4 regions of the Embleya scabrispora genome follow, and region 1 is predicted to be linked to each of the others. Evidence: riboswitches for the same ligand, from Rfam matches in the RefSeq annotation. Region 1 holds a riboswitch; each other region holds the start of a gene.

What was found. Region 1 has a riboswitch for cyclic di-AMP ahead of B4N89_RS13140 (transglycosylase family protein). Riboswitches for the same ligand answer to the same signal wherever they lie in the genome.
Region 2: another riboswitch for cyclic di-AMP. It lies ahead of B4N89_RS13685 (NlpC/P60 family protein); the one in region 1 lies ahead of B4N89_RS13140 (transglycosylase family protein).
Region 3: another riboswitch for cyclic di-AMP. It lies ahead of B4N89_RS53070 (transglycosylase family protein); the one in region 1 lies ahead of B4N89_RS13140 (transglycosylase family protein).
Region 4: another riboswitch for cyclic di-AMP. It lies ahead of B4N89_RS31645 (peptidoglycan endopeptidase); the one in region 1 lies ahead of B4N89_RS13140 (transglycosylase family protein).

Annotation. Positions count from the first base shown of each region.
Region 1 is NZ_MWQN01000001.1:2,986,745-2,994,176, forward strand. Features, by position in the region: gene B4N89_RS13130 (cell wall-binding repeat-containing protein) at 1-623, shown strand, start outside; gene galE (UDP-glucose 4-epimerase GalE) at 770-1,738, shown strand; cyclic di-AMP (ydaO/yuaA leader) riboswitch at 2,297-2,481, shown strand; gene B4N89_RS13140 (transglycosylase family protein) at 2,484-3,824, shown strand; gene B4N89_RS13145 (PIG-L family deacetylase) at 3,952-5,979, opposite strand; partial or broken gene B4N89_RS13150 (NlpC/P60 family protein) at 6,325-7,317, opposite strand.
Region 2 is NZ_MWQN01000001.1:3,093,519-3,100,950, reverse strand. Features, by position in the region: gene B4N89_RS13710 (MFS transporter) at 1-384, shown strand, start outside; gene B4N89_RS13705 (MarR family winged helix-turn-helix transcriptional regulator) at 428-934, opposite strand; gene B4N89_RS13700 (MFS transporter) at 1,173-2,858, shown strand; gene B4N89_RS13695 (MFS transporter) at 2,935-4,299, opposite strand; gene B4N89_RS13690 (winged helix-turn-helix transcriptional regulator) at 4,505-4,966, shown strand; cyclic di-AMP (ydaO/yuaA leader) riboswitch at 5,524-5,661, shown strand; gene B4N89_RS13685 (NlpC/P60 family protein) at 5,670-6,764, shown strand; gene B4N89_RS13680 (DUF72 domain-containing protein) at 6,984-7,432, shown strand, end outside.
Region 3 is NZ_MWQN01000001.1:5,712,738-5,720,169, reverse strand. Features, by position in the region: gene B4N89_RS25225 (SDR family NAD(P)-dependent oxidoreductase) at 1-262, opposite strand, end outside; gene B4N89_RS25220 (DUF6421 family protein) at 366-1,751, opposite strand; gene B4N89_RS53070 (transglycosylase family protein) at 2,019-2,744, opposite strand; cyclic di-AMP (ydaO/yuaA leader) riboswitch at 2,745-2,907, opposite strand; gene B4N89_RS25210 (EthD family reductase) at 3,129-3,464, opposite strand; gene B4N89_RS25205 (phosphoenolpyruvate hydrolase family protein) at 3,535-4,398, opposite strand; gene B4N89_RS25200 (Tm-1-like ATP-binding domain-containing protein) at 4,400-5,644, opposite strand; gene B4N89_RS25195 (SDR family NAD(P)-dependent oxidoreductase) at 5,802-6,587, shown strand; gene B4N89_RS25190 (PucR family transcriptional regulator) at 6,698-7,432, opposite strand, start outside.
Region 4 is NZ_MWQN01000002.1:243,950-251,381, forward strand. Features, by position in the region: gene B4N89_RS31615 (DUF6571 family protein) at 1-1,669, shown strand, start outside; gene B4N89_RS31620 (uridine kinase family protein) at 1,709-2,365, opposite strand; gene B4N89_RS31625 (DMT family transporter) at 2,476-2,796, shown strand; gene B4N89_RS31630 (TetR/AcrR family transcriptional regulator) at 2,793-3,332, shown strand; gene B4N89_RS31635 (TMEM165/GDT1 family protein) at 3,620-4,204, shown strand; gene B4N89_RS31640 (DNA-binding protein) at 4,216-4,692, opposite strand; cyclic di-AMP (ydaO/yuaA leader) riboswitch at 5,134-5,290, shown strand; gene B4N89_RS31645 (peptidoglycan endopeptidase) at 5,297-6,271, shown strand; gene B4N89_RS31650 (methyltransferase) at 6,421-7,432, opposite strand, start outside.

The DNA of each region.
Region 1 (7,432 bases):
TGGTCGTCTACAGCGCGGGCGACAACATGCCCGCCGTGACCGAGTCCTACCTGAACGCGATCAACCCCGCCACCACCAACGTGATCACCGTCGGCGGGCCGGCCGACAACGCGCTGCAGACGGCGAACCTGCCGTCCTGGCCGGACGGCGCGCAGTACTACTCGGTCTCCGGGAACACCGCGGCCGACACCGCGGCCAAGCTCGGCCGGTTCTGGTTCGCCGCCCCGCGCACCGTGGGTCTGGCCACCACCAAGACCTGGCAGGACGCCCTCACCGGCGGCGCGATGATGGCCGGGCTCGGCCCCATCCTGCTCACCGACGAGGACAGCCTGGCCCCGTCCAGTTCCTGGTACCTCTACGACAACGGCGCCTCGCTCTCCTCGGTGGTCCTGGTCGGCGGCGAGTCGGCGCTCAACGGGCCGATCGTGGACCAGGCCGGCAACCAGATCGGGCTCCCGGGTCAGTACACCTACGTACCGATGTACAACGGGGTCGAGCCGCCCGCGGGCAAGGCGCTGCGCGCCGCGCCGGCGGACAAGCCCGGCAGCCCGGCCGTGAACGGTCCGGCGAGCGGCACCGGTCCGCAGGCCGGTTCGGGCGTCGAGCGGCACACCAAGCGCTGACCGCACGACACCACGACGACAGCGCGAGACACCGAGGGCCCTCGGCGGGACATGTCATGTCCCGTCGGGGGCCCTCGGCCCGTCCCGGCGGCCGAAAGGCACGGGCGAAACGCCCCCGAAGCGGTCCATCCGGTTAGGGTCTCGACATGAAGTGGCTTGTCACCGGCGGTGCCGGATACATCGGAACGCATGTCGTACGCGGGCTCGTCGCGGCCGGGGACGAGGTCGTCGTGGTCGACGACCTCTCCTCCGGAATCCGCGAGCTGGTGCCGGACACGATCCCGGTGGTGGTCGGCTCCGTGCTGGACCGGGCGCTGCTCGACGAGTTGTTCGGCGCGCACACCTTCGACGGCGTGGTGCACATCGCGGGCAAGAAGCAGGTGCCCGAGTCGGTCGCGCGTCCCCTCTACTACTACGAGGAGAACGTGGAGGGTCTGCGGACGCTGCTCGCGGCGATGGTCGCGGCCGGCGTGCCCCGGATCGTGTTCTCCTCCAGCGCCGCCGTCTACGGCATGCCCGACGTGGACCTGGTCGACGAGGACACCCCGTGTCTGCCGATCAACCCGTACGGCGAGAGCAAGCTGGTCGGCGAGTGGCTGATCGCGGCCACCGCGCGGGCGCACGGGATCTCCTACGCCTGCCTGCGCTACTTCAACGTCGCGGGCGCCGGCGCGCCGGAGCTCGCGGACGCGGGCGTGTCCAACCTCGTGCCGATGGTGCTGGAGAAGGTGACGGCCGGCCGGGCGCCGGTGATCTTCGGGGACGACTACGACACCCCCGACGGCACCTGTGTGCGCGACTTCATCCACGTGGTGGACCTGGCCGAGGCGCACGTGGCCGCCGCCCGTCGGCTCGCCGCCGACCCCGGCACTCGCCTGGTGCTCAACGTCGGCCGAGGTCGGGGTACCTCGGTCCGTGAGATGGTCGAACTCATCCGCGAGGTCACCGGTTTGCGCGAGTTCGGGCCGAAGACGCTGCCCCGGCGCGCCGGCGATCCGGCCCGGGTGGTCGCGAGCGCCGAGCGGATCGCGGCCGAACTGGACTGGAAGGCCCGCCTGGACGTCTCCGACATGGTGGAGAGCGCGTGGGCGGGCTGGCGGGCGCGGCGCGGGTGACGGGCGCGGGGCGCGCCACGTGGTGGGCGCCGGGCCGCCCGGGCGGGTGCCGCGCGTCCTGTGCCCCCGCATTCCCCCGAGTGCTTTCGGATGCCTCGAACGCCTCGATGCGACGCCGGCCGTCGAGTCGGCGTCGCGCGGCGCGCGTGGGGTGAAGTGCGCCGGGACGAGTCGGACTCGGGGCTTTTGTCCTGTGGGCCGAATCACCCCGGGTGCGAGTGCGAAGGGGCGCCGCGATGGGTAACGGCGCCACTCCGGACCCGAGACGCGCGATGCGCCTGTGACGAACGGGACTTCGGTGATCGTTCCCGGGTGATCCGGATGAGGCTCGACCAGGGTCCTTTGTCACTCGATCCGGCCGAATCCACCACGGAACGCCAACTACGGTCCTTTCCGTAAGGGATCATCTACATTGCGCTCAACCGCAAAACGGATAATCGTCTTCTATCAGACACAGACTTGTGATCTTCGGCGGAGCCTGCTTAGCGTTCGATCCGTCCGTATCCCACACGGACCCCGATCGCCGGTACGCCGAATCCTGTCGCCGGCCGTTCGGGAGGCTGACGAGCACCACACGACAGGAGCGGGGGAACCACAGGTGAACCGCCGAACACGGCACCGATCGAGACGGTCGGCCGCCGCGAACGGCTTGGGGTGAAGCCACGTCCTTCGGGACGTGGCCGGGCTATCGATCTCCGGCCCGAATCCGACAGCTCACCTCGTAGGCGTGGGAGAGGATCCAGCCATGCTGTCCGGAACCGGGCGTCATCGCCGTCGCAGCACCAGCAGGACCACGCGTCTGATCGCCGCGGCCGGCGTCGCCGGTGTCGGCGTCGCCATGCCGATCATCGGGGCGGGCACGGCTCAGGCCGCGTCCGTGAGCACCTGGGACAAGGTCGCCCAGTGCGAGAGCACGGGCAACTGGAAGATCAACACCGGTAATGGCTTCTACGGCGGCCTCCAGTTCACCCAGAGCACCTGGAACGAGTTCGGCGGCTCGCAGTACGCCGCGCGCGCCGACCAGGCGACCAAGAGCCAGCAGATCGCGATCGCCGAGAAGGTGCTCAAGAGCCAGGGCCCCGGCGCCTGGCCGGTCTGCTCGGTCAAGGCGGGCCTGACCCGCGGCGGTGCCGCTCCGGACCTCGACACGGGCTCGGCGGGCGGCAAGACCGCGCCGAAGACCGCCCCGAAGACGGAGAGCGCCAAGCCGGCGCCGAAGACCGAGACCGCCAAGCCGAAGATCGAGGTCAAGAGCGAGGCGCCGAAGACCGAGGCGCCCAAGGACGAGACTCCGAAGACCGAGGCGCCCAAGGCCGCCAAGACCGACGCGGCCACCGGCTCCTACGTCGTGGTCGCCGGCGACACGCTGTCGCAGATCGCGAACGCCCGGAACGTGCCCGGCGGTTGGCCGAAGCTGTACGAGGCCAACAAGAGCGTGGTCGGCGAGAACCCGGACCTGATCTTCCCGGGCCAGCAGCTCACGGTCGACGGCAAGGCCGCGCCGGCCGCCGAGACCAAGACCGAAACCAAGACCGAGCCCAAGGCCGAGGCACCGAAGGCGGAGACGCCCAAGGCCGAGGCCAAGACCGAGGTCAAGCCGGCCGCCGCGCCGAAGACCACGGTCAAGTCCGAGAGCACCAAGGCCGACTCCTCGGCCAAGGGCTCCGAGCAGGCCTCCGGTTCGTATGTCGCCCCGGTCTCCGGCGCCACCCTGACCGCGAGCTTCGGCTCGGGCGGGTCGCGCTGGTCCAGCGGCCACCACACCGGCCAGGACTTCGCCGTCTCGACCGGCACCACGGTGCGCGCGGTCACCTCCGGCACGGTCGTCTCGGCCGGTTGGGGCGGCGCGTACGGCAACGAGGTCGTGATCCGGCACGCGGACGGCAAGTACACCCAGTACGCGCACCTGTCCTCGATCTCGGTCAAGGCCGGGATGAAGGTGCAGACCGGCCAGAAGATCGCGCTCTCCGGCGCGACCGGCAACGTCACCGGCCCGCACCTGCACTTCGAGGTCCGCACCACGCCGAACTACGGCTCCGCGGTCAACCCGATGACGTGGCTGCGCAGCCACGGCGTGAACGTCTGATCCACCACACTCCCGCGCCGAACGGCGGGCATCCCTTCCGGGGGATGCCCGCCGTTCGCGTACGCCGGCCGGGCGGGCGCGTGGCGGCGGGCCCGGGGCCGGGTGGACGCCGGCCCGGGGGCGGGGGTCAGGGGAGGTGGGCCGTGTGCAGGGTGCCGTTCGTGGTGAGCCACAGGGCGAGCGGGCGGCCCGTGGCGTCGAGGGTGGTGGTCGGGGCGGTCGGGATCGGATCGTCGGCGAGCACGAGCGGCGTGGGGGTCGCGCCGAGCACCACCGGTCGGCCCTCGGCGTCCCGGGTCGAGGTGAGCAGCGTGCCGTCGGGGCGGGGCAGTTGCCACAGCGGCTCGTAGCCGGCCCCGGCCGTGCGCGGGGCCGTGGGAACCCAGGTGCCGGGGCCGGCCTCGGTCGTGCCCGCGATCTCCGCCGTCCCGGCCCGCCGGTAGCCGACCGTGACCCGGCCGTCGGCGCCGACCGACGCGGCGGGCGGCCCGACCGGGTGATCCGCCGCGATCGTGCGTGGCGGGCCGGGCCGGTCGCCGACCACGTCCCAGGCGCGGATGCCCTCTCGGGCCGTGCCGAACACGGTGACCCGGCCGTCGGGGCGGGTGACCGCGGTCGGGCCCTCGACGATCTCGGCGCCGCCGAGGTCGCGCCACGGCGACCACACCGTGCTCCCGGCGGGCAGGTACCGGGCGCCGACGCCCTTGGCCCGATCGCGCGCGAACAGGTGCAGCCCGCCCGCGCCGTCGGCTTGGACCACCGGTGGGCCCAGGCCCGTCGCGCCGTCGTCCGGGCCGCCCAAGTCCTGCCACGGGCCCAGGTCGCCGCCGGGCGCCGACTCGATCGCGGTGACGATCCCCAGCCGGTCGCGATCGGCCCGAGCCGCGCCGCCGATCCGCAGCGCGAACACCCGCATCCGCCCGTCCGCCGTGCGCACCACGGCCGGGGCCGGGGCGAGTTCGCCGTCGCCCGGGGCGCCGAGGTCGCGCGCGGCGGACCAGCCGCCCGCGCCGTCCTCCGCCCAGCGGGTGATCCGGCCGCCGAGCACCGACCAGGCGGTGGTTCGGCCGTCCGCGCCGAGCACGGGTCTGGGGCCCGGGTCGGGGAAGCGATAGGTGGTGCTCTGCGGCCAGTTGCTGCGCGACGCGGTGTCGCGCACCTTGAGGTCGCCGCAGTCCGCCCGGCCCGGGCAGTGGTGCTCCCGGTCGGTCCAGCCGTAGACCCGGGTGACGGCGTCCTTGCGCTCGCGGGCGGCCGGCTCCAGGTTGTGCGGCCAACGCTCGTTGTAGTAGCCGCGATACGCGATCGCCGCGGCGGCCCCGGCGGGCCGGTCGCTGTTGTGGCGGCGCAGCGCCTCCCAGGTGAACCGCGCGGCGGCGGTGTGGTCCTGGTGGTCGGAGACGCCGTTGTTGTCGGCGTGCGCCGGGTGCTTCGCGTCGTGCTTCTGGCGATCGGGGTCCGGGTCGAGCGTGCGCACCACGGTCGGCGCCTGGGCTCGCATCAGGTCGGTCAGGGACCGGATCAGCCCGTCGCGGGTGTACGCGTACGGTCCGCCCGCCGGCTCGTCGAGCGGGGCCAGTGTGTCGAGTTCGCGCTCCTGTCCGTTCCACAGGGTGCGCAGCCGCCCCTTCGCGCCGATGCCCTCCTCCTTGCGGGTGTTGAGGAACACCAGCTTGATGTTGGGGGCGTCGACGAGGCGGTCGAATTCGGCGTGCGCGCCGTCGCGCAGGCGGATGCTGTGGCGTTCCCAGCGCGCCGCGCGGTCCCCGAGCGCCATGAACGCGTAGGCGGCGCGCGAGCCGTTGTTGCGCGCGGCCGCGTACGCCCGCACGTCGGGGCGGCTCCCGGGGCCGTTGCGGCCGTCCGCCTCCCCCGCGGTGAGGAAGACGGTCACGCTGTCCGTACCGGCGTGCACCGCGCGGTCGATGTCGGGGTTCATGAAGTACAGGTCGTCGTCCTGATGGGCCACCACCTGCATCACCGCGCCGCCGACGCCGGGCGCCGGGGCCAGCGCCTCGATTCCGATCGGCAGGGTCGGCGCGTACCGGGTCGGCGATCCGTAGGGGCCGGTCAGCTGTACCACCGCGGCGGTGAACGCGGTGGCCAGCACGGCGGCCACGGCGGTGAATCTGCCGGTGCCGGGGATCATCGCCATCGCGGCCGGACCTTTCTGCCGTCGGGGCCCGTCCGGCGCAGCTCGGCGGATCGGGTCGCGTCGTCCGCACCAGGGCGGACCGGCCCATCATCGCCGGTCGCCCGCGCCCCGGACGCATCCGGCTCGGCCACGCGGCTCGGTCGACCCGTCAGCGGCCCCGAGCGTCGCCCTCGGTCGCCTCGCGTGGCCGGTCGGCGGCGGGCAGTCGCGGCTGCGGACGGGCGCCGGCCGCGCTCCCCGCCTTGCCCGCGCCCGTCGAACTCGCGTTCTGGGTCGTGGTCTTGCCCGGGTCGGCGGCCGGACTACCCGCCCCGAGTCGTTGTTCGCCGAGCCGGGGCTGCGGTCGGGCAGCGATTTGGCGCCCTCGGGAGTGACCCGGGTCGCGCCGATGTAGTCGGGTTTGTCTATCGGACCGAACTTGATCACCGTGCCGGTGTACGGCGCGTGGATCATCTGGCCGTTGCCGACGTACATCCCCACGTGGTGGATGCTGCGCGGGTCGCGCAGGTCGGTGGCGAAGAACACCAGGTCGCCCGGCAGGAGTTGGTCGCGTGAGGGGTGCCGGCCGGCGTTCCACTGGTCGTTGGCCACCCGGGGCAGCCTGATGCCCACCGTCTCGTAGGCGGCCTGGGTCAGCCCCGAGCAGTCGAACCGGCCGCCGTCGGCGGCGGTGCCCTCGCCGCCCCACAGGTAGGGGGTGCCGAGCTTGGTCTGCGCCCAGTTGACCGCGCCGGCGGCGAGCGCCATCGGCTGCAGCGGCGTCTGGACCACGCCGAAACTCTGTTCCAGGGCCCGGATGTTCTTCACGTACTCCTGGGTCTGCGTATACGGCGGGATGCCCTTGTACTGCATCACCCGGTACGCGCCCGCGTTGTACGCGGCGAGCATGTTGTTGGTGCGATCCCCCGGCACGGAGGCGACGTACTTGGCCAGCGAGCAGTCGTAGCGCGCGGCGGCCGGGATGGCATCCGCCGGATCCCACGGGCTCGCTTTGCCGTCACCGTTGCCGTCGGTGGCCCATTCCGGCCAGGTGGTGGGCATGAACTGGGCGATGCCCTGGGCCCCGACGTTGCTGACCGCGGTCGGGTCGAAGCCGCTCTCCTGGTACAGCTGCGCGGCGAGCAGCGCCGGCGAGATCTCCGGGCACAACCGCCCCCACTTGTCTATCGAGGACGCGTACGCGGCCGGCACCGTGCCGGGGGCGAGCGTCATCGTGCCACCGGCGCCGGTCTGGCTGCCGGAGGCGGACTGCATCGCGCCGACCCCCACGGTGAGCAGGCCGACCAGACCGAAGGGGATCGCGAATACGATGCCACCGGCGACCCAGGCTTTGCGCATCGCGGGTACCCCCCGATTCTGCGCGGTCGGGCGGGACCGCGACGGACGCTCCGAGCTCATTGTGCGCGTCACGATTGCTCAGCGCAATCACCCGTGATACACACAGTAAGCAGAC
Region 2 (7,432 bases), 110 kb from region 1:
ACCGGGATGTGGGCGATCGCCGGCGCGGCGTTCGTCGGCGGGTTGGGCGGCACGCTGTGGTCGGTCAACGCCCGGTTGATCGCGCAGAACCTGGTCCCCGAGCACATGATGGGCCGCTACAGCGGGGCCGCCCGTCTGCTCGGATGGGGCGCGATCCCCGTCGGCGCGGGCCTGATCGGCGTGCTCGCCCAGGGGTTCGGCGTCCGGGCGGCGTTCCTGGCCTTCGCCGTGGCCGCCGCCGCGACGATCCCGCCGTACCTGCGAGTGGTCACCGACGCCCGTCTGGCCCCCGCATTCCGCGAGCCCGAGCCCGAGGCGGAGGAGACGGGGGCAGGGGAGACCGGGTCGGAGGAAACGCCGACGAAGGAGTCGAGGACACGCTAGGCGGGTCCCCGGGTGAGCCGCGGTGGTACGTGGCGGCCCTGCGTCACCCGGCCCCTCCTCGGTGCGGCGGTTCCGGCCACATCCGGCCCGCGGGGACGTCCGGGCCGTCGATGATCGCGCTGAGCATCCGCAGGTTCTCCGCGAACACCTCGGCCGCCTCGGGGCCGATCGTCCGGCTGATCATGCCGTCGACGTCCTTGACCACGCGGCGGCCCTCGGCGACGCCCGCGCTGCCGAGTTCGGTCAGCTCCAAGAGGACCACCCGCTTGTGTACCGGGTGGGGGCGGCGGACGATCCAGCCGACACGTTCCAGCGCCAGCATCGCGGTGGTCACGCTCTGGGGGGTGATGTGGTGCGCGCGGGCGAGGTCGGCGGCGGACAACGCGCCGTTCTCGTCGAGCCGTCCGGCCAGGCCCAGTTGGTTGATCGAGACGCCGATGCCTTCCAGGCGTTCGTTGAGCAGTCGCTGTACCGACTGCTGGGCGCGCCAGAGCAGATGGGGCAGCTGCTCGCTCCACGCGGCGGCGGCGACTTCCCGGTGGGCGGGCATCACACGTCTTTCCCTTCTTCGTACGGCCGGGGTCCGCACCCCGTGGGTGCCTCACCGGTCACCGTAGGGCACGTTCGTCCCCGGGCAGGGCCACGTCGACGTACACGTTCGCAGGTGAGGTGCATGTTCCCAGACGACGCGCATGTTCGCAGAGGGTATGCATGTTTTAAGTATGCATATAAGTTCTCAGTCTTCTGATAACTTGACAGCCTTCGATTACTCGGAAGGCTGTCTCACCATGTCCACGACCTCGCAGTCCACCCCGTCCGCAACGAGCCCGCCGCCGACCCGGGCCGTGGCCCGGCCGGCGCTCACCGTGGTGCTCGCCTGTCTCGGGGTCTTCGCCTCGTACGTGCCCATCGGCGGGGTCGCGGTGTCCCTGCCGACCATCCAGCGCGGGCTCGACGCGTCCACGAGCGATCTCCAGTGGATCAGCGACTTCTTCATCCTGCCCATGGCGGCACTGATCCTGACCTTCGGCCTGATCGGCGACCTGTACGGGCGCAAGAAGGCGTTCCTGGCCGGCCTCGCCCTGCTCGCCGTCGGCGCCGCCATCAACCTGACCGCACACAGCGTGGCCCAGGTCTGGGTGGGCCAGGCCCTCTCCGGCGCGGGCGGCGCGGCCCTGCTCACGTCCAGCCTGGCGCTGATCAGCCACGCCTACCCCGACTTCCGGACCCGGGCCAAGGCGATATCCGCGTGGGCCGCGTCGCTGGGCCTGGGCATGTCCCTGGGCCCGCTGCTGAGCGGGACGATCCTGGAACACGCCTCCTGGCGCTGGATCTTCGCGCCGACCGTGCTGGTCTGCCTGATCGGCGCGGTCATCGCGGTAGTGCTCCTGGAGGACTCGCGCTCGGCGCACGGCCGGGCGATCGACGTCCCGGGTCAGCTCACCGCGATCGTGGCGATCTCCGGCCTGATCTACGGCGTGATCGAGGGCGGCACCAGCGGCTGGACGCACGGTCCGGTCCTGGCCGCGTTCGCGCTCGCGGTGCTGGGCCTGGTGGCGTTCGTGTGGGTCGAGCGCCGTTCGGCGGCACCGATGTTGTCGCTGGACCTGTTCTCCTCGCGGGCCTTCAGCGGCGCCGGCGTGGTGATCATGCTGACCATGTTCGGCCTGGTCGGGATCGTCTTCTCGCTCAGCCTGTTCTTCGGCAACGTCCAGCACCTGAGCGCCCTCGACATCGCCTACCGCTTCCTGCTCGTGAACGGTCTCGGCGTGGTGTTCGGCCCGATCGTCGGCCGGCTGGTCGGGCGGATCGCCCCGGGGCTGCTGCTGACCGGCGGTCTGGTGCTCACCGGGGTCGGCATGCTGTCCCTGAACACGCTGGACACGGACACCGGATTCGCCGCGCTGATCGCCCCGTTGATGGTGATCGGCATCGGCTTCGCCTTCGTCATGACGCCGATCACCTCGATCGCGGTGAGCAGCGTCCCGCACCACCTGGCCGGCATGGCGAGCGCGGGCAACAACACGCTGCGCCAACTCGGCGGCGCGCTCGGCCCGGCCGTCCTGGGCGCGGTACTGACCAGCCGGATCACCGCGGTCCTGCCGGGTCACCTGGCCGACTCCGGACTGGCCGACGCCGACCGCGAACACGTACGCGCGGCCGTGTCGGACGAGGGCCTGTCGGCGGCCGGCCATCTGGGCCTGGCTCCCGAGCCCACGGGTAAGGCGCTCGGCGCGATCGGCGACAGCTTCGCGGACGCGATGCACGTCTGCATGACGATCGCGGGGGTGGGCATGTTCGCGGCCGCCGTGATCACCGTGCTGACGATCGGGGTTCGGCGGGCGAAGCCGCACGGGGGTACGGCGGTTCGGGCGTCGGGACCGGGAACCGCGTCGGGCCGGGTGCCGGCGCAGGCATCCGCCGCGACGGTGGCCGCCGGTACCGGTCCGGGGGCGGGCTCGGCCGGGGCCTGAACCCCGATCCGACCGGGACACCGCGACGAAGCCGCTCGCCGATGGGCGAGCGGCTTCGTCGGTGATGGCGACTCGGCTAGGCCGCCGCCCTCGCCCGCCGCCCGCGCAGTCCGAACGCGGTCACCGTGGCGCCCAGCACCACCCCCACCAGCGGCACGATCAGCGCGGTTCGAAAGCCGTCCAGCTCGGAGCCGCCCGCACCGGCCAGGACCGCGGTGACCGTCGACAGGCCCAGCGCCGCGCCGAACTGGAAGGCGGTGTACAGGAGTCCGCCGGCCAGGCCCTGCTCGTCCTCGTCGATGCCGTCGGTCGCGGCGATGGTGAGCGGGCCGTACGCCAACGCGAAGGCCAGTCCGAGCAGCAGCATCGTCGGGAACATCGCCACGTAGGAGGTGTCGCCGTCGATCGACAGGAACAGCGCGTACGCCACGGCGGCCGTCACCATCCCGCCGAGGATCACCCGCAGGTTCCCGTAGCGCTCCACCAGCCTCGGTGTCAGCGTCGGTGCGAGCACCGCGTCCGCCCCGACCGCGAGCAGCGCGAAACTGGTCTCCAGGGTCGACCAGCCGCGGATCTCCTGCAGGTAGAAGACCGCGATGAACTGGAAGCCGAAGAACGAGCCCGCGAACAACAGCGCGCCCAGGTTCGCCCGGATCAGCGCGCCCGAGCGCAGGATGCCGAGGCGTACCAGCGGATGCGCCGCGCGCCGTTCGACGGCCACGAAGGCGAGCAGGAGGGCGACCCCGCCCGCGAAGACCGCGATCGTCCAACCCCGGCCGTCGGCGGGGTGTTCGAGCCGGACCACGCCGTAGACCAGCAGCAACATCGAGCCGGTCACGCTGATCGCGCCGACGAGGTCGAAGCCCCCGCCGGCCTCGGGCCGCCGGTCCCGGGGGATCAGCGCCGACGCCGCCGCCAGGATCACCGCGGCGAGCGCGACCGGTACGAAGAACACCAGCCGCCAGTCGATCGCGGTCAGCAGTCCGCCGATCACCAGGCCGAGCGAGAAGCCGCCCGCGGCGGTGCCCGCGTAGAAGAGCAGGGCCCGGTTGCGCTGCGGCCCCTCCGGGAAACCGGTGGTGATGATGGACAGCCCGGCGGGCGTCATGAAGGCCGCCGAGGCGCCGGTCACGAAGCGGGCCACGATCAGCATCCAGCCCTCGGTGGCGAATCCGCCCAGGCCGGAGAAGACCAGGAAGACGGTCAGCCAGACGAGGAACGTCCGCCGCCGGCCGAGCAGATCGGCGGTGCGGCCGCCGAGGAGCATGAAGCCGGCGTAGGCCAGCACGTACGCGCTCATCACCCAGCTCACGCCTCCGGTGGACATCCCCAGGTCCTCGCGGATGGTGGGCAGCGCGACATTGAGCATCGCGACGTCGATGCCTTCGAGGAAGATCGCGCCGCAGAGGACGAGCAGCATGCCCCAGGCGCGGGGGCTCATGCGGACGGCGGGGGCGTTGCCGGGGGCGGATTCGGTGGCGTTGCCGGGCGCGGACGTGGATGTGGACATGCGGCAGCCCCTCGGGAGGCGGGTGGGTGGGATCGCGGTGGGATCGCGGTGAGGTCGGGGCACCGGGGGGTTGGTTCTTCGGACGAACCCGGTTCCCTCTTGTAACCGACCCCATCCTTCGGCAGCATCGACTTCCATGGAAGAAGGCACTTCGAAGGAACCGACCCCCTGCCCGGGTAACCAGGAGGACTACGACGCCCTCCAATGGGACGTGCGCGAGGGGTGCGAGGTCCGGCAGATCCTCGACCGGGTCGCCGACAAGTGGTCGCTTCTGGTGATCGCGATCCTGGAGAGCCGTACCTTGCGCTTCACCGAGCTGCGGCGGGAGATCGACGGGATCAGCCAGCGCATGCTCACCGTGACGCTGCGCCAGCTCGAACGCGACGGCCTGGTCCGGCGCACGGTCTATCCGGTCGTGCCGCCTCGGGTGGACTACGCGCTGACCCCGATGGGGACCACGCTGCACACCACGATCCGCTCGCTGGTCACCTGGACCGAGGAACATCAGGAACGCATCGCCGAGGCGCGGGCGGAGTACGACGCGCGTACGGGAGCGGAAGGCGACCTGGTGGCGGCGGGACGGTCGGTGCCGGGGTAGTCGTCGGCGCGGCGCCGGTCGCGCTCATCCCGGTGGCGGTTCGGCGGCGGTCGCCGGCCGGGGTTGTGACCGTTCGGAGGTCGAGACCCGGCGGCCGACGACCGTCCGCGGGGCGATTTTCGAAACCGGGTTCGGGGGTCTGCCCCCACGCCTGTTCGACGACGCGTATTCGCCTCGGTTCGGCGTCCCGGCGAATGTCCGGTTCGAAAAGTACCGGCAAGCCGGTCGAAACAGCGGAGCCTCGCGGGTGGTAACCCCGCGGTCGGCCCATTTTCCCGGGCGCGGCCACGTTTGTGGAGGTCGAGCGCCGGATGCTTGCCATCAATCGCTGCCAAATGGGTCCAAGATCGACTTTCGGGATTCCGAGTGCTTTTACTGTGATACGACGACGAGTGAAACGGAACTCTTGGTAAAGGTTTGGCAATGCAGAGACCCGGAGTGGGGGTCGTGACACCCCTGTGACTATCGTTCTGCGATAGGCGATCGGCTCGAGGTCGGCCACCCGGTCGACACGATCGCCTCCGCCGAATTCGGTGACGGGTTTCGGTGACGGTGGGCAACCACGGTCGTCGCGACGCAAGCCGGAACCGGGGACCCTCGCAGTCCCTTGGGGTGAATCGGTGCTTCGGCACCGTAGGGCGCCTTCTTCCGCCCGAACCCGTCAGCTAACCCGGTAGGCGGCCGAGGAAGGAGACCGCCGCCAGTGGCGTCCCAGCGTCGATCAGGGCAGCACCGCAAGCCCAAGCCCCGCACCGCCGTGCGTACCGCCGCGACCGTCGTCACGGCCGCCGCGACGATGACCGGTGTGATGACCTTCGCCGGCACCGCGAGCGCGGACCCCGCGCAGTCGTTCCAGCAGACCAAGGACCGCGTCAACCAGCTGCACAGCGATGCGATCAAGGCCACCGAAGCCGCCAACGGCGTCGACGAGCAGATCACCAAGCAGCAGGGCACCGCGAACCAGACACAGGCCCGGATCACCGAGGAACAGGCCGCGCTCAACACGCTGCGCGACCAGATCGGTGTCCTGGCGGCCAACCAGTACCGCAGCGGTGGTCTGCCGCCGTCGCTCTCGCTCGCGCTCAGCGGCGACCCCGAGGGTTACCTGCAGAAGTCGCAGATGATGTCCCAGCTCGACGGCCAGCAGGCCGCGAAGCTGAAGCAGATCGCGGCGCAGGCCCGAGCCCTCCAGCAGGACCGCACCGAGGCCTCCTCGCAGCTCGCGGAACTGGAGAAGCTGCGCACCGAGCTGAACCGGCACAAGGGCGAGATCCAGAACAAGCTCGCCGAGGCACAGCGCCTGCTGAACACGCTCACCGCGCAGCAGCAGAAGGAAGTCCTCGACTCGAACGACCACAAGAACGACGAGGGTTCGCGCACCGAGACCGACCGCAGCTCGCGCGGCAAGACGGACCAACCGCCGACGACGGGCAAGGACGTCCCGGTGTCCGGCCGGGCGGCGGCCGCGATCGCGTTCGCGCGGGCCCAGATCGGCAAGCCGTACGCGCCGCGAGGTGTGGGCCCCGACTCGTACGACTGCTCGGGCCTGACCCAGGCATCGTGGCGCGCCGCCAACGTCTCGCTCAGCCGCACCACGTGGACCCAGGTCAACGACGGCCCGCGGATCTCCAAGGACGCGCTCAAGCCGGGCGACCTGGTGTTCTTCTTCCCGGACAACTCACACGTGGGCATCTTCATCGGCAACGGCAAGATCATCCACGCCCCGCGCCCCGGCAAGAACGTGACCGAGGCCCCGTTGGACTCGATGTCGTTCTACGCGGCCGTCCGACCCGGCTAGGCCCGGCGACCGCCGGCGAACACGTGCTTGTGGCACGACGATCGGTCCGAGTGGGGCGAACACGTACCTCCCGGACCGATCGTGGTCGGCGGCGAGACGCGTCGAGCGGATCGGGGCCGGGGTCGGGGTTGCTGCCGGTGCCGGTGCCTCGGAGCACGCGGTATCTCGGGTTGCCGTGCCGTGCCGTCGGTTTCGGGAACCGGGGTAGGCGTGTGGACCATGGACCGTATATCGGTGGGCACTTGTTCGTGGACCGACTCCGCCCTGGTCTCCAGCGGTTGGTATCCGGCCGAATGCCGGGACGACGCGGAACACCGACTTCGTTACTACGCCCGTCAGTTCCCCGTGGTCGAGGTGGACGCGACCTACTACGCCCTGCCCAGCACCCGCAACAGTCTGCTGTGGGTGGAGCGTACGCCCGAGGGATTCACCTTCGACGTCAAGGCGTTCTCGCTGCTCACCGGACATCCCACCAGACCGGGTTCGTTGCCGGCGGAGCTGCGGTCGCTGCTGCCGCCACGGGTGCGCCCGGGTGCTGTCGACGATCGTTTGTCGGACGAGGTCTGGCAACGGTTCAGCGGGGCGCTGCTGCCGTTGCGCGAAGCCGGACGTCTCGGCACGTTGCTCTTCCAGTTCCCGCCGTCCTTGGCGCCCGGTCCGGCCGCCAC
Region 3 (7,432 bases), 2.7 Mb from region 1:
CGACCAGGTGCACCAGCCCGTCCACCCGGCCGTGCTCGCGCTCGACCTCCTCCGCCCAGCGGCGGGTGGCGTCCGGGTCGAGCAGGTCCACCACCGCGCCGCGCGCTCCGGGCGCGGCGTCCACGCTCGCCCGCAATCGTTCGGCGTTCGCGTCCGCGCCGTACACCCGGGCGCCGGCGCCGACCAGCCGTTCGAGCACCGCCCGGCCGGTGGGGCCACCCGCGCCCGCGACCGCGATCACCGCGCCTTCGAGACCGTTCATCACTGCGACTCCTCGTTCACGTGCCGTTCGTCCTGGCCCGTACCCCGGCGGGCATCCGGCGCACCCATCGCACCCCTCGCACGCCGCACCCGCACCCGCACGGTCACGACGCCGCGGCGTCCCGCTCGCGCGCCTCGCCCGGGCCCGCCTGCGGGGCGTCGGCGGTGATCCCGCGCGTGGACGCGATCACGTCGCGCAGCCGCCGGTTCAGCGCCTCGTAGAACATGCTCAGCGGGAACTCGTCGGGCAGTACCGCGTCCACGAGCGCCTTCGGCGGCCCGTCCATCGGCAGCGCGGCGGTCCCCTTGGCCCACACCGAACCGGGGTGCGACGGCACGTATTCGGCGACCAGTCGGTAGCCGGCCAGCCAGTGGCCGACCTTCGAACGGTCGACACCCTCGCGGTAGAGCCGGTCCACCTCGTCGAACAGTCCGAGGACCGCGTCGGTGATCCGGTCCCAGTCGATGGTGAGGCGGTTGTCCGACCAGTCGAGCACACCCGCGCGATGCAGGTAGGCGAACAGCAACTGCCCGCCGAGCCCGTCGTAGTTGCGCACCCGTCCACCGGTGACCGGGAAGCGGAACAGCCGGTCGAAGATCACCGCGTAGCGCACCAGCGGCGCGGTCGGCTCGCCCTCCGCGGACAGCGCGACCGCCTCGCGGAACGCGGTCAGGTCGCAGCGCAGCTCCTCCAGGGCGTACATCCAGAACGGCATGCGCTGCTTGATCATGAACGGGTCGAAAGGCATGTGCCCGCGCATGTGGCTGCGGTCGTGGATCAGGTCCCACAACACGAACGCGTTCTGGGCGAGCTGCTGGCTCTCGACCAACGCCTGTGCCTCCGGCGGCAGTTCCAGCCCGAGGGTGTCCGCCGCGGCGGTCCCGACCCGACGGAAGCGGGCCGCCTCGCGGTCGCAGAAGATGCCGCCCCAGGTGAACCTGGGCACTTCGCGGACGGCCACGGTCTCGGGGAAGAGCACCGCCGAGTCGGTGTCGTATCCGTCGGTGAAGTCGACGAACGCGAGCGGCACGAACATCGCGTTGTCGTAGCGCGTCGCCTCCAGGTCGGCCAGCCACTGCGGCCACACCACCCGCAGCAGCACCGCCTCGACGTTGCGGTTCGGGTTGCCGTTCTGGGTGGTCATCGGGAAGACGACCAGGTGCTCCAGGCCGTCCCGCCGGTTCTGCTCGGGGCGGAAGGCGACCAGCGAGTCCAGGAAGTCGGGGCGGGCGAAGTCGGCCTCGGCCCAGCGGTGGAAATCGGCCACGACGGCGTCGAGGTAGGCCTCGTCGTACGGGAACAGCGGGGCCAGTGCCGCGATGGCGGCGGTGATGTCGGCGACCAGGACGCGGGCGGCGGCATGCCCGGACGGCTCGATCGAACCGTCCTTGGCCTGAAGCGGACGCAGGTCGGCAACGGCTTCCTTGAGCACCGGCCACTGCGGGTGGTCGACGGCGGTACGGACGGCTACGCGGGTCATGTCGGACATGAAACCCCCTCAAGGGAAACGCAGGAACCACGGCCAGATGAACCTATGTCAAAAGAATTTCACGTGGCAAGGCGGATTCAAACGCAATCTTATCGTCCCCAGTACGTTTTGCCCGAATAAGTTGGGAATGCGATCATCTCGTTCCCGCGAAGTCCGCAGCCGAACCATCGGCCGGGGAACGCGCCCGACCGCCCCGCTTCGGCCCCACCGAACGCACGTGGGCCCCGCCGAGGTATTCGACGGGGCCCACGTGGTGGTGCGGGTGGATCAGACGGCGAGCTTGGTGCCCACGCCGATCACGTTCGGGTTGTCGCCGATGACGCCGGCGTTGGCCGCGTGCAGGGCCTTGTAGCCGCCCTTGACACCGAACTTGGCCGCGATCGCGGACAGCGTGTCACCGGACTTGACGGTGTAGGTGCCGGAGCCCGACGCCCGCCCGGTCGCGGCCGACTTCGGCGCGTCCTGCTTGGCGACGTCCTGCTTGGGCTGCACGTTGAGCTTCGGCGCGTTGCCGGTCGCGGGCTTGGCCTCGGACTTGGGCGCGGCCTTCGGCTCGACCGAGGACTTGGTCTTGCCGGTGGCCGAGGACTCGGCCGTGGCGTTGGCGTTGCCGCCCTTGCCCAGACCGGCCTTCACGGAGCAGACCGGCCAGGCGCCGGGGCCCTGGCTCGCCAGGACCCGCTCCGCCACGGCGATCTGCTGCGCCTCGGAGGCCTGCGCGGCACTGGCCGCGTACTGGCTGCCGCCGAACGCGTTCCAGGTGCTCGGGGTGAACTGCAGACCGCCGGAGAAGCCGTTGCCCGTGTTGATGCTCCAGTTGCCGGTGCTCTCGCACTGGGCGACCGCGTCCCAGGTGGACGAAGTCGCGGCGTTCGCGCTGCCCGCCATGCCCACGAGGGGAAGGACGAGACCCGCGCCGGCGGCGACGGCGATGCCGGCGCGACGGCCACGAGAGAGCGAACGAACCGGAGCGGTGATGGCACGGAAGGTCATTGATTACCTCGTCGGGCGCCTACGAAGTTAGCTGTCGGGTTCGGACGATTGGCCCGGCCTCGCCTGTCACAGGCATGGCTTCACCCCAGGCATCGGCAGTGCCGATGTCGGCTCACTTGGTTCCCCCGCTCCTGCCGCCAGTCGATATCGACTGCTTCCCTCGGGCGGCGGCAGGATTCGGCGTACCGCCCGGGGAGTCCGCTTGTGCGAACAACCACGAAGCTACGCACCGGTTCGCCGGGTTGGCAAACATTTCGGGCTGTTTGTGAGGTCCCCCATAGGGGGGAATAACACCTATTTGCCCTATTTGTCGCCGTCCTTGCAGGTCACGGCTCCGGCGTACACGGTGCGCGGCCGCGCGGTCACGCGTGCGTCGACGACGGACTATTCCGTCGCGGGCAGCTCCACCGGAACCACTACCCGCTCCTCGTCCCAGAGGAACGTCGCCCCGCCGGTCGCGAAATGGGGCACGTCGGCCACCGTGGCGCGGCCCTCGGGCGAGTCCAGCACCGCCTGGAGCTCCGCGCGTGAGGGCGCGTACAGCGCGACCACCAGGTAATAGGGCGGCCTCGCGCCGGAGGGATCCGGCTCGCACTTGCCGATGGTCCAGCCGGTGAGTCCCGGCATGGTGCGGGCCAGCGGGACGTGCTTCTCCCAGTAATAGGAGTCGAACGCCGCCGGGTCTTCGGGGTGGCCGTAGAGCACGGTCAACTTGTACATGCCGAATCCTCACGCTCGGAGTGGTCGGACGGACGTACGTTTCGCGCCACGCGTGTGCCGGGCGCGTCGGCTACGGGTGTGCCGGAGTGTCGCCCGCCGTGGCGACGCCCCCACCCGGGGTGATGCTCTTGAACGCCCGCGCCTGTTCGGTGATGGCCACCTCGGTCGGCAGGCGTTCCATGCTGGAGGCGCCGAAGAAGCCGACCACGCCGGTGGTGTGGGCCAGGACGTACGCCGCGTCCCCGGGTTCGGCGATCGGGCCGCCGTGGCACAGCACCAGCACGTCGGGGTTGACCTCCGCCGCCGCGTCGCGCATCTCCTGCACGCGCTCCACCGCCTGGTCGAGGGTGACCGCGGTGGTCGCGCCGATGCTGCCCTTGGTGGTCAGGCCCAGGTGCGGGACCAGCACGTCGGCGCCGGCCGCCGCCATCGCGCGGGCCTGCTCGGGGTCGAAGACGTACGGCGCCGTGAGCAGGCCGCGCTCCGCCGCCAGCCGGATCATCTCCACCTCCAGGTCGTAGCCCATCCCGGTCTCCTCCAGGTTCTGCCGGAAGACACCGTCGAACAGGCCGACCGTCGGGAAGTTCTGCACTCCCGCGAAGCCCATGGCCGCGAGTTGGTCCAGGAAGTGCGGCATGACCCGGAACGGATCGGTGCCGCACACCCCCGCGAGGACCGGAGTACTGCGCACCACCGGCAGCACCTCGCCCGCCATCTCCACCACGATCGCGTTGGCGTCGCCGTACGGCAGCAGTCCCGCCAACGAACCCCGGCCGGCCATGCGATAGCGGCCCGAGTTGTAGATGATGATCAGGTCCACACCCCCGGCCTCGGCGCACTTGGCGGACAATCCGGTGCCCGCGCCCGCGCCGATCACGACGCCGCCCTGCTCGATCGTCGTGCGCAGTCGGCCCCGCGCCTCGCGTCCGTTCATCTCAGTCCACATGTCCCTTCGTGATCAATTCGTGCAATCGATCCGCCGCCGCCTTGGCGAACGCCGGATCGTTGATGTCCGTCGCGGCCTCGTACAGCTCGACGGCGGTCCCGTCGAGGCCGGCGCGCAGCGCGTCGAACAACGCCGTATCGGCGTCGGAATCGTAGAAGGGTCCGCCCTCGACGTCGATCGCCGAAATCCCGCGCAGGGGCAGGTACAGCGCGGTGGGCCCGGTCGCGTCCCTCAGTTTGGCGGCGATCCGCCGTCCGAGTTCGGCGTTTTCGGCCGGTGTGGTGCGCATCAGCGTCACGGTCGGGTTGTGCACGTACAACAGCCGGTCCTCGAAACGCGGCGGAACGGTGTCGCGGGGGCCGAAGTTGACCATGTCGAGCGCCCCCACGCCGACCACCTGCGGCAACCCCACGCGTCCGGCGGCGGTCAGCCGCTCCGGGCCCGCGCTGAGCACCCCGCCGACCAGGTCGTCGGCCAACTCGGTGGTGGTCAGGTCCAGCACCCCGGCCAGGAAGCCCCCCGCGGCCAGGTTCTCCATGGCCCGGCCGCCGGCCCCGGTGGCGTGGAACACCAGTACCTCGTAGCCGAGTTCGTTGAGCCGCTCGCGCGCCGCGTCCACGGCCGGCGTGGTCACCCCGAACTGGCTCGCGGCCACCAGCGGCCGGCCCTCGCCGGTCACCCCGGCGACCGCCGCGCGGTCCTCGGCGTAGCCGCCGGCCATGCCCGCGATCGCGTCCGCCGCGTTGCCCAGGATGCGTTCGGAGAGCCGGTTGATGCCGGCGATGTCCACGACGCTGTACATCATCGTCACGTCCACCGCGCCGACGTACGGCGACACGTCGCCCGCCGCCATCGTGGACACCAGCAGCTTGGGCACGCCCACGGGCAGCGCGCGCATCGCGTGGGAGGCGATCGCCGAGCCGCCCGAGCCGCCCATCGCGAGCACCCCGTCCACCCGCCCCCGCTCGTAGAGTTCGCGCAGGATCGAGGCCGCGCCCTCGGCCATCGCGGTGGTCGCCGCGCCCCGGTCGGCGCGGGTGCGCAGGTCCTCCAGATCGGTGCCCGCCGCGGCGGCGACCTCGCCCGCCTGTACATCGGCCTGGGCCAGCGAGTCGCCGAGGACGCCGACGTTCATCAGCACGACCTCGGCGCCTCTGGCCCGCAGCCGGTAGGCCAGCCACGCGTATTCGGACCCCTTGGTGTCCAGCGTTCCGATCAGTACGACGGTGGGCATCGGTGCCTCCGGTGGTGTCGGTACGGCTTGCCGGGTTGACGCTTCGGCGGCGAACGGCCGCGCACAGTAACCCAACCGGATGATCATGGCAATGCAAAGCACCGTGCGATAGGACGGGGGGCGAGTCGCGGATTTCCCGCGCGGGAAAGGGGTGTCGATGGCGGAGGAACCGGACGCACGGGTCGCAATCGTCGCGGGAGCCGGCGCGGGCATCGGGCGCGCGTCGGCGCTGGCGCTGGCCCGCGACGGCGCGGATCTGGTGCTGGCCGCCCGCCGCCCCGAACCGCTGGGCGAACTCGCGGACGACATTCGGGACCTGACGGGCCGTCGGGTCCTCGCGGTGCCGACCGACCTGGCCGACCAGGACGCCTGCCGCGCACTCGTGGACACCTCGGCCCGGGAGTTGGGCCGGGTGGACGTGGTGGTGAACGTGGCGACATACAACCCGTCGGGACGCCTGGAGGAGTTGGACCCCGACGAGTTCCGGCGCGCGTTCGAGATCAACGTGCTCGGCGTACTGGCCGTCTCCCGGGCGGCGTTGCCCCATCTGCGTGCGGTCGGCGGCGGCTCGATCGTGCAGATCTCCTCGGAGGCGCCGCGCGCGAAGCCGGTCGGACTGGGCGCGTACGCGTCGACCAAGGCCGCGATGGAGGTGGCCTCCGGGGTGTTGGCCAAGGAGGTCGGGCCGGACGGCATCCGGGTCAACGTGGTCGTCGCGGGCTACACCGAGAACGCCAAACTCGCCGGATACATCGCCGACATCGCCGCGCGCCGCGAGGTACCGGAGAGCGAGGTGCGGGCCGAGCTGACCCGGTCCTCTGCGCTGCGTCGGATCACCCGGCCCGAGGACATCGCCGACGCGGTCGCCTTCCTGGCCTCCGACCGGGCCCGGGCGATCACCGGCACGGTCGTCCCGGTCACGTCGGGGGTCTCCTTCGGCTGATCCGGCCGGCACGAACTTCGACCCATCGGCCGACCCGGGATCCGCACGCCGACCCGATTTCGACCCATCGGCGCGGAACTCGGCCCGCCGACGCGCCCGTTCGCGCCCGCTCAGCGCAGCCGCAGCGCCAGGAAGAAGTCCACCTTGTCCTCCAGGCGGGCCAACTGACGCCCGGTCAGCTCCTCGATCCGGCCGATCCGGTAGCGCAGCGTGTTCACGTGTACGTGCAACCGCGCGGCGCACCTGGTCCACGACCCGTCGCAGTCCAGGAACACCTCCAGCGTGCCGATCAGGTCCGCCTGATGGCTCGCGTCGTACGCGCGCAACGGGTCCAGGAGCCGGCCCCGAAAGGCCCGGCGCACATCCTCGGGCACCGCGGCCAACAGCGCCACGTGCGAGGCGAGTTCCGCGTGCCCGACCACCTCGATCCGGCCCGGCCTGGTGCCGGCGATCCGGCCGGCGTGCCAGGCCTCCTCCAGGGCGCCGCGCAGCGCGTCGACGCGGGCCACCCGGGCGCTCACGCCGATGTGCGCCCGCAGGTCGTCCGTCGCGGGCCCGTCCAGCGCGGCCAGCCGCTCGCGCACCAGACCCGTGGTGGGATCCGGCTCGGCGCCGTCCCGGTCGTCCCGGCTCTCGCACGAGATCAGCGCCACCGCGCCGGTGCCGGCCGCCGACACCAGGGCGGGCGTCGGTCGATCCGCCAGCGCCTCCTCCAGAAGCACCCGGGCCAGTCGGGGTGCGTCGCGCACGGGCACGTCGGGCAGCGTGAGGGTGACGAACTGCCGGCGCCACGTGTCGCCCTCGTCCGGGTCGGCCACCCGCAGGCGCGTCGCCACCTCCATCGC
Region 4 (7,432 bases), on a different contig from region 1:
CCGGGCGCTGACCGAGGCCACCGCCGCCGACCAGCGCGCCGCCTTCGCGCTGAACGCGGACACGCGCGGCGACGATCCGAAGAAGTTCAACGGCAAGGCGGTCGGCGCGGGTCCGGCCCAGGACGCCCGGCGCGCCACCGACCTGGCCAACCGGCTGATGATGCTCGACCCGGCCGAGCGCGGCGAACTGCGCAATCTGCTTGCCGCCAACGCCGACGACCCCACGTTCAGTACCCCGTTCCTGAACCAACAGGGTCCGCGCGGCACGCTCTGGCTGGCGGGGATGATCGCCAAGCTCGGCGGTGTCGATGCACCCAAGGGTTTACAGGAGGACCTGAAGGCGATCCAGGCCGACCTCGGTCGGGTGCTGGCCGCCGGTACCGGAAAGGGTGCCGGACCGCACGTCGATCGCGCGTGGGTCGACGAACTCATGCGGGCGGGCCGGGAGAAGACCGACATCGGGCTGTATTCGTTTCGGCCCTACGGATACCAACTCCTGGGCACCCTGCTCGACACCGGGCATCAGGACACCGATTTCCTGCGCCTGATCGGTCAGGACATGCGCGCCATGGAGCGGGACGATCCCGCCGTATGGATGAGGAACACGCCGTCGGGCGCGATGTACAACGGGTTCCGACTCGACATCGCCGACGGACACGGGGCTGGGCTCGACCCGATGACCGGCCTGATGGCCGCCTTCGGCAACAACCCCGAGGCGTCGAAGGAGTTCTTCGACCCGGCCAAGCACCCCGGCGAGGTCGGCTACATGCTCAAGCGGCACTGGTTGCCGGACTGGGCCGGTGCGGGGCCGATCCCCGAGGGGTACGACCCGCCCGGCCTCGACCAGTTGGGCCGGGCGCTGGAGGCCGCCTCGACCGGGCGGACTCCGGGCGGCGGCTACGGACTGCCCGGCGGCCCGCATCCGCCGCACGACGAGACGATGCGGCAGATCATGCGGGACACCGTCGCCACGCTGGGCGGCGAGGACGGCCTGCGCGGCACGTTCGCGGCCAACCTGCGGGACAGCGTCGGCAACATGGTCGCGTCCTTCATGGGCGACGGCGTGTACGACCAACTCGTCGCCAAGGACGGGCAGAACGGCTCGATGTTCCACGACCGGGACCTGATGCGGGTGATCACCGGCGCGGGCAACGACCCCGAGGCGTTCGCGGTGATGCACGGCGCCACCGTCGAGCACGCCGCCGGCGTGCTGGCCACGCACCCGGTGGTCAAGGCGCCGGGGGCACTGCCGGCGATGGACGTCGAGGCCCGGCAGGCGTTCAACGCGCTGGGCACGATGGACGGTCTGCGTGACGAGTCGATCGTGGCGGCGCGCGAGGCGGGGGTCACCGAGGCGACCTGGAACCGCAAGTACCAGACCCTCGCGAGCGCGCAGATCCTGAGCTACATCCCGCACGTCGGCATTCCCGCCGGCCGGATGATGGACATCTACACCGCACACGCCCTGGCCGCCGACACCGCCGCCCTCGAACACGGCTCCGGGCTCAGCCGGACCGAGAACTACTGGAGTGGCTGGTCCAGTTCGCAGGCGATGGCGGAGGAGTACGCGCGGGCGAACACCACGAATCCGGAGGAGATCGCCGATCTGGCCGAGGACCGCCGGGCCCAGGCGATGGACACCGCCGCCCGCCGACTGGGCCGCAAGTAGCCCGATCGAGCCCGCCGCCCACTCCCCCGGGCGGCGGGCTCACCCGGATCCGCCGACGGCCCCGGCGCGCGACGAAGGCGATCCGGGCGGCACGAGCCCCGGCGGCGGCGTTCGGCCGCTCGTGCCGTCGACGCGCACATGGGGGCGGTCCCAGGGGCGGTCGGCGGCCAGGTGCGCGGCCTCGGCGGCGCGCCACAACCGCCAGAACCAGGCGAGCCCGGGCCCGTCGCGCTCCAGCGCGCGGGCGGCGGCGACCTCGTCCGGGGTGTCGACCAGGATGCGCAGCGCGGTGACCGTGCCGAGTTCCCGCCGGGCCGCGCCGACGCCCTCCAGGACCACCACCGGGGCGGCCGGTATCTCGCGGTAGCCGCCGATCCGATAGGCGGGCCAGTCGTAGCTGTCGCACCGCGCCGCCTCGTGCCGGGCCAGCGGCGCCAACAACTGCTCGCGCAGCCGCGGCAGCCAGCCGAAGAAGTCGCCGGGCCGGGCGAAGTCGTCCAGCCGCACCACGGGAGCGCCGGGCACGTGCGCGGCGAGCGCGTCGGCGAACGTGGTCTTACCGGAGCAGCCGATCCCGTCCACCACGATCAGCCGGGTCCCGCCGACGGACGGCGGGAGCGCCATGGCACGCGCGGCCAACCGGGCGGCCGTCGCGCACCGGCGCGGATCGGGCCGTTCCGGCCGTTCGGTGGACATCGGCGCAGCCTACCCATCACCACGAACACACCCGCCGGGGGCCGGCGGCCACGCAGCCCGTTCCAGTACGTTTGTACCTGTACATCTGTACAACTCGGTGGGGAGGGTGCGTGGCCTGGTTGTTCCTGGGGTTGGCGATCTCGTGTGAGGTGATCGCGACCAGTCTGCTCAAGAGCACCGACGGCTTCACCCGGCTGTGGCCGACGCTGGTGTGCCTGGGCGGCTATGCCGGCGCCTTCTACCTCCTGACGCTTTCGCTGCGCCAATTGCAGGTGGGCACGGCGTACGCGATCTGGTCGGGGCTCGGGACGGTGGCCATCGCCCTGGTCGGCGCGGTGTTCCTGAACGAGCCGATGACCCTGCTCAAGGCGTTCGGGATGGCCCTGGTGATCGCGGGCGTCGTGGTGCTGAACCTGGGCGGTGCGCATTGACCGCGACCCGGGATCCGGAGGGCCGCCGGTTGCGGATCGTGCGCGGCGCCGTCCAGGCCATCGCCGAGGTGGGCGTCGGCAACACCACACACCGCCTGGTCGCGGCGCGGGCCGAGGTCCCGTTGGGGGCGACCACGTACTACTTCGCCTCGCTCGACGACCTGGTCGCCGCGGCGTTGGCGTACGCGTCGGCGGAGACCGTGCGGATGGTGGACGACTGGGCGGCGCGGATCCGGGGCAGCGACGACGTGCCCGGCGTGCTCGCCACGCTCACCGCCGAATACCTCGCGGACCGCCCTCGGGCGCTGGTCGAGTACGAGTTGTATCTGGCCGCGGCGCGCAGCCCCGAGTTGCGCGGCTTCGCCCGGGCCTGGGTCGAGGGGGTCGGCGGCTTCCTGGCCGACCGGTTCGGACCGCCCGCGGCGGCGGCGGCGGTCGCGGTCCTGGACGGCACGATGTTGCAGGTGCTGACCCTGGGCAGGCCGCTGGACGAGGAGCAACTGCGCTGGTCGCTGGCGCGCTGCCTGGCGTCGTGAGCCGGATTCGGGCGCGCCCGGCGCTGCTCGGGCGGGGCGTCCGCGTGCGGTAGGGTCGCAGCAGCGAAGGGGAGTAGCCCCGCGAACCGGTCGTCGACATGCTGGAGCCCTCGGGTTCCCGGTGGCCGGGCCCGGTCATCCCGGGTGGGCGAGACCTTCGGCCAGGCAACGACGCGTCCGCGTTCCTCGCGGACGCACCCCGTCGTGCCGGGCCGAGTGGTCCTCCAATCCGCCGAGCGGCGCTTCGTGAAGACCCGGGGCCCGGCTCTCGCAGAAAGCCACCCGGAATGCACCTCGACCTCCTGGCGATCCTGACCGCCTTCGGGCTGATCTTCCTCGCCGAGCTCCCGGACAAGACCATGTTCGCGTCGCTCGCCATGGGCACCCGCATGCGCCCGCTCTACGTCTGGTTCGGTACCTCGACCGCGTTCGCGGTGCACGTCGCGCTCGCCGTCGGCGCCGGCGGCCTGCTCGGCCTGCTTCCCGGGTGGATCGTCAAGCTGGTCTCCGCCGCGCTGTTCGGCTTCGGCGCGTTCATGCTGCTGCGTGGTGGTGGCGACGACGAGGACGCGGACGGCGGCGGTGCGCGGATCACCGGTTTCCGTGCGGTGTTCTCCACCGCCTTCATGGCCGTGTTCATCAGCGAGTGGGGCGACCTGACCCAGATCACCACCGCCAACCTGGCCGCCACCAACGGCACCTGGTCCACCGCGATCGGCTCGGTCGCGGCGCTGATGTCGGTGTCCGCGCTGGCGCTGCTCGCCGGCCGGTTCATCGCCAAGCGCATGCCGTTGCGGACCGTGCAGCGGATCGGCGGGGTGTGCATGCTCGGCCTGGCGATCTGGTCGCTGGTCGAGGTGTTCACGGGCTGACCCGTGCGGGTTCAGGTCCGGGCGGCCGGGTCGTCCGCCGACTCGGGGGTGGTGCGGCCGAGCAGGCGTTCGTAGCGCTGGCGGGCCGCCTGCGGGGTGCCCAGGCCCAGGCCGAAGGCGATCTCCTGCCAGGTCATCTCGCGCCCCCGGGCCATCCGCAGCAGCCCCGCCTCCAGGTCGTCCATCTCGCCCCGGGCCATCGGGATCAGGCTCAGCGCGGCGGTGATGTCGGCGTGGTCGACCGCCGGCTCGCCGTCGGCGGGCTGGGCGATGCCGCCGAGCAGGAACGACACCAGGCGGATCGCCTCGTGCGGGCCGAGCATGTACGGGTTCACCTGCCGCGCGCGCTGCTCGTCGGTGGCCGCGTGCCGCTCGGCGATCCGGAACAGGGAGGCGTGTACGCGCCGGGCCCGCGCCTGCTCGGGGTCGGGCGCGCTGAAGGGATCGTGGGATTCGGGGGTCTCGAGGGTGTCCGAACTCGACGTCATGGGCACAGCATGCCGAGAGGCACGGAAAGGTGTCAACGAATCGTGTCGCACAGTCCATGTTGAACATCTTGTTCATATGAGATTTCGCCCCCGCCACGGGCGCGGCCGGCCCGCCGGGCGAATGTGATGTAGCCCGCACGGATAAAACGGACATAAATTATATAGCCGACTTCGAGCGGCAATTCATTTCCGGTGGCCGGCGACGGATCTCGACTATTTTCCGTTACCGCTCCGTCACGCCACTCTCCGAGATATGCCCTCGTCATCGCGGGTGCTTCCGACCGAAGCCGGCCGAGATGTCGCCTTTATTCCGCCTTTACGCTCCGGGCAAAGGCTGCGATTCGGTTGTGATCTCCCCATCGCATTGCCTACCTTTCTCGCCGATTCACCTTTCGGGTGAACCCTGCCGCCGGTACGCCGAATCCCGTCGCCGGCAGCGGGATGTCTACAGCGAACAATCCGACGGGAGCGGGGGAACCAGGTGAATCGCCGTGGCCGGGATCGTTCCGGTGACGGCTAGGGGTGAAGTCGCGTGAAGCGACCGGGCTGCTCCAGTCCGAATCCGACAGCTCACCTCGTAGGCGACAGGAGAGGACCCCATTTCATGCTGTCCGCAAACGCTCGCCATCGAGCCGCTCGCCCCGCCAACGTCCGCCGCTTCGTCGCGGCGGTGGGCATCGCCGGCATGGGAGCCGTCATCCCGGTCGCCGGCGCCGGTGCGGCCCACGCGCAGGTCCCCACCACCGACCAGACCCCCACCGGCGCCTCCGCCGTGCTGTCGGCCACGCCGACCGCCGCGGTCGAGAGTGCCCCGGTCCAGGCCGAGGCCGCCGCCCCCGCGGCCGCCACCGCCGCGGACAAGGCCCGCTACCTGGTCCAGGCCGGTGACACGCTGTCCCAGCTCGCGCTGACCAACAAGGTCTCCGGCGGCTGGCAGAGCCTGTACCAGCTCAACCGCGACGTGCTCCTGTCCGGCCCGGACCTGATCGAGATCGGTCAGACCCTGCGGCTGACCGGCTCGGCGCCCGCGCAGCCCAAGGCGGACGCTCCGGCCAAGCCGAGCATCCGGGTCCAGCCGAAGACCACGGTCACCGGCAAGACCGCGCCGAAGCCGACGAGCAAGCCGGCGGTCGACGTCGCGGCCAAGCCCGCCGCCAAGCCCGCCGCCAAGCCCGCCACCGGTGGCTCGAAGGGCAACCAGGCGCCGACCGGCGGTTCCTCGAACGCGTCGAGCAAGGCCGCCCAGGCCGTCGCCTTCGCCAAGGCGCAGGTCGGCAAGCCGTACGTGTACGGCGCCACCGGCCCGAACGCGTACGACTGCTCGGGTCTGGTCCAGGCCGCGTACAAGGCGGCGGGCATCTCGCTGCCGCGCGTGACCAACGACCAGTTCGCGGCCGACCCGCACGTGTCGATCGCCAACCTGCAGCCCGGCGACCTGGTGTTCTTCTACTCGGGCATCAGCCACGTCGGCATCTACATCGGCGACGGCAAGATGGTGCACGCCGCCAACTCGCGCAAGCCGGTGGAGATCGCCTCGATCAACACCATGCCGATCGCCGGCGCCACCCGCCCGAACTGATCGCGCGACCCGGCCGCGGCGGCGCCCGGGTGACCATCGCACAGCAGTGGCGGTGGCAGTAGTGCTCGGCGCCGTGCCCCCGACCGTGGTCGGGGGCACGGCGCCCTCGCGCGTGCGGTGCCCTCGTGTGCTCGTACGTGTGCCCGGTGCTAGCCCTGCGCGGGACGCGGTCGGGCGGTGAGTACCGCCATGTCCAGCGGCAGCGGGCGCAGGTCGAGCAGTTCGAAGCCGCCCTCGGCCAGCAGCGCGCGATACTCCGCCACCGTGCGCTCGCGGCCCCGGGCATTGGTCATCATCTGGATGTCGAAGCGCAGCGGCAACACCGACCCGCACGCCTCCACGATCGGCCGTTCGACGATCGCCAGACGTGCGTCGACCGGCATCGCCCGGGCCAGTGCCCGCAATACGACCAGGCACTCCGGGTCCGCCCAGTCGTGCAGGATCCGGGCCAACAGGTACAGGTCGCCGCCACCGGGCAGCGGATCGGTGAAGAAGTCGCCGACCACCGGGTCGCACCGGTCCCCGCCCGCCGACGCGGCGAGCAACTCCCGGGCGGCGTCGACCACATGCCCCCGCTCGAAGAGCACCCCGCGCGCGGTCGGATGGTCGCGCAACACGCGCAGAAGCAACTCCCCGTCGCCGCCCCCCACATCGACCACGGTCGCGGCCGGCGGCAGGTCCAGGGCGGCTGGCACCGCGTCGAAGACGATCGTGCCGAACGCCATCGCCTCCCGGAACAACCGGGCCTCGTCCGGGTGTTCGGCGAAATACTCGAACGACTCCCGGCCGTGCACCCGGGTGAACGCGTCCTCGCCGGTGCGCACCGTGTGCTCCAGGCCGAGATACGACGTGAAGAACAGACCGCTGTACAGGTCCGCCAGCGCGGCCAGCGAACCGTCCCGATCGGTGCGCAGCAGCGCGCCGCGCTCGGTGAGCCGATAGTGCCCGTCCGCCTCGGCCCGCACCACCCCGTGCCCGGCCAGCAGGCGCAACAGCCGCCCCAGGCGGTCCGGTTCCGCGCCCGCCACCTCGGCCAGGTCGGTCACCGACCGGGACCCGTCACCGAGGTGGTCGGCCAGGCCCAGCCGCGCCGCGACACCGATCGCCTGGGTCACCCACGCGCCGGTGACCAGGTGCAACATCTCGCGTGTCGGGTCCTCG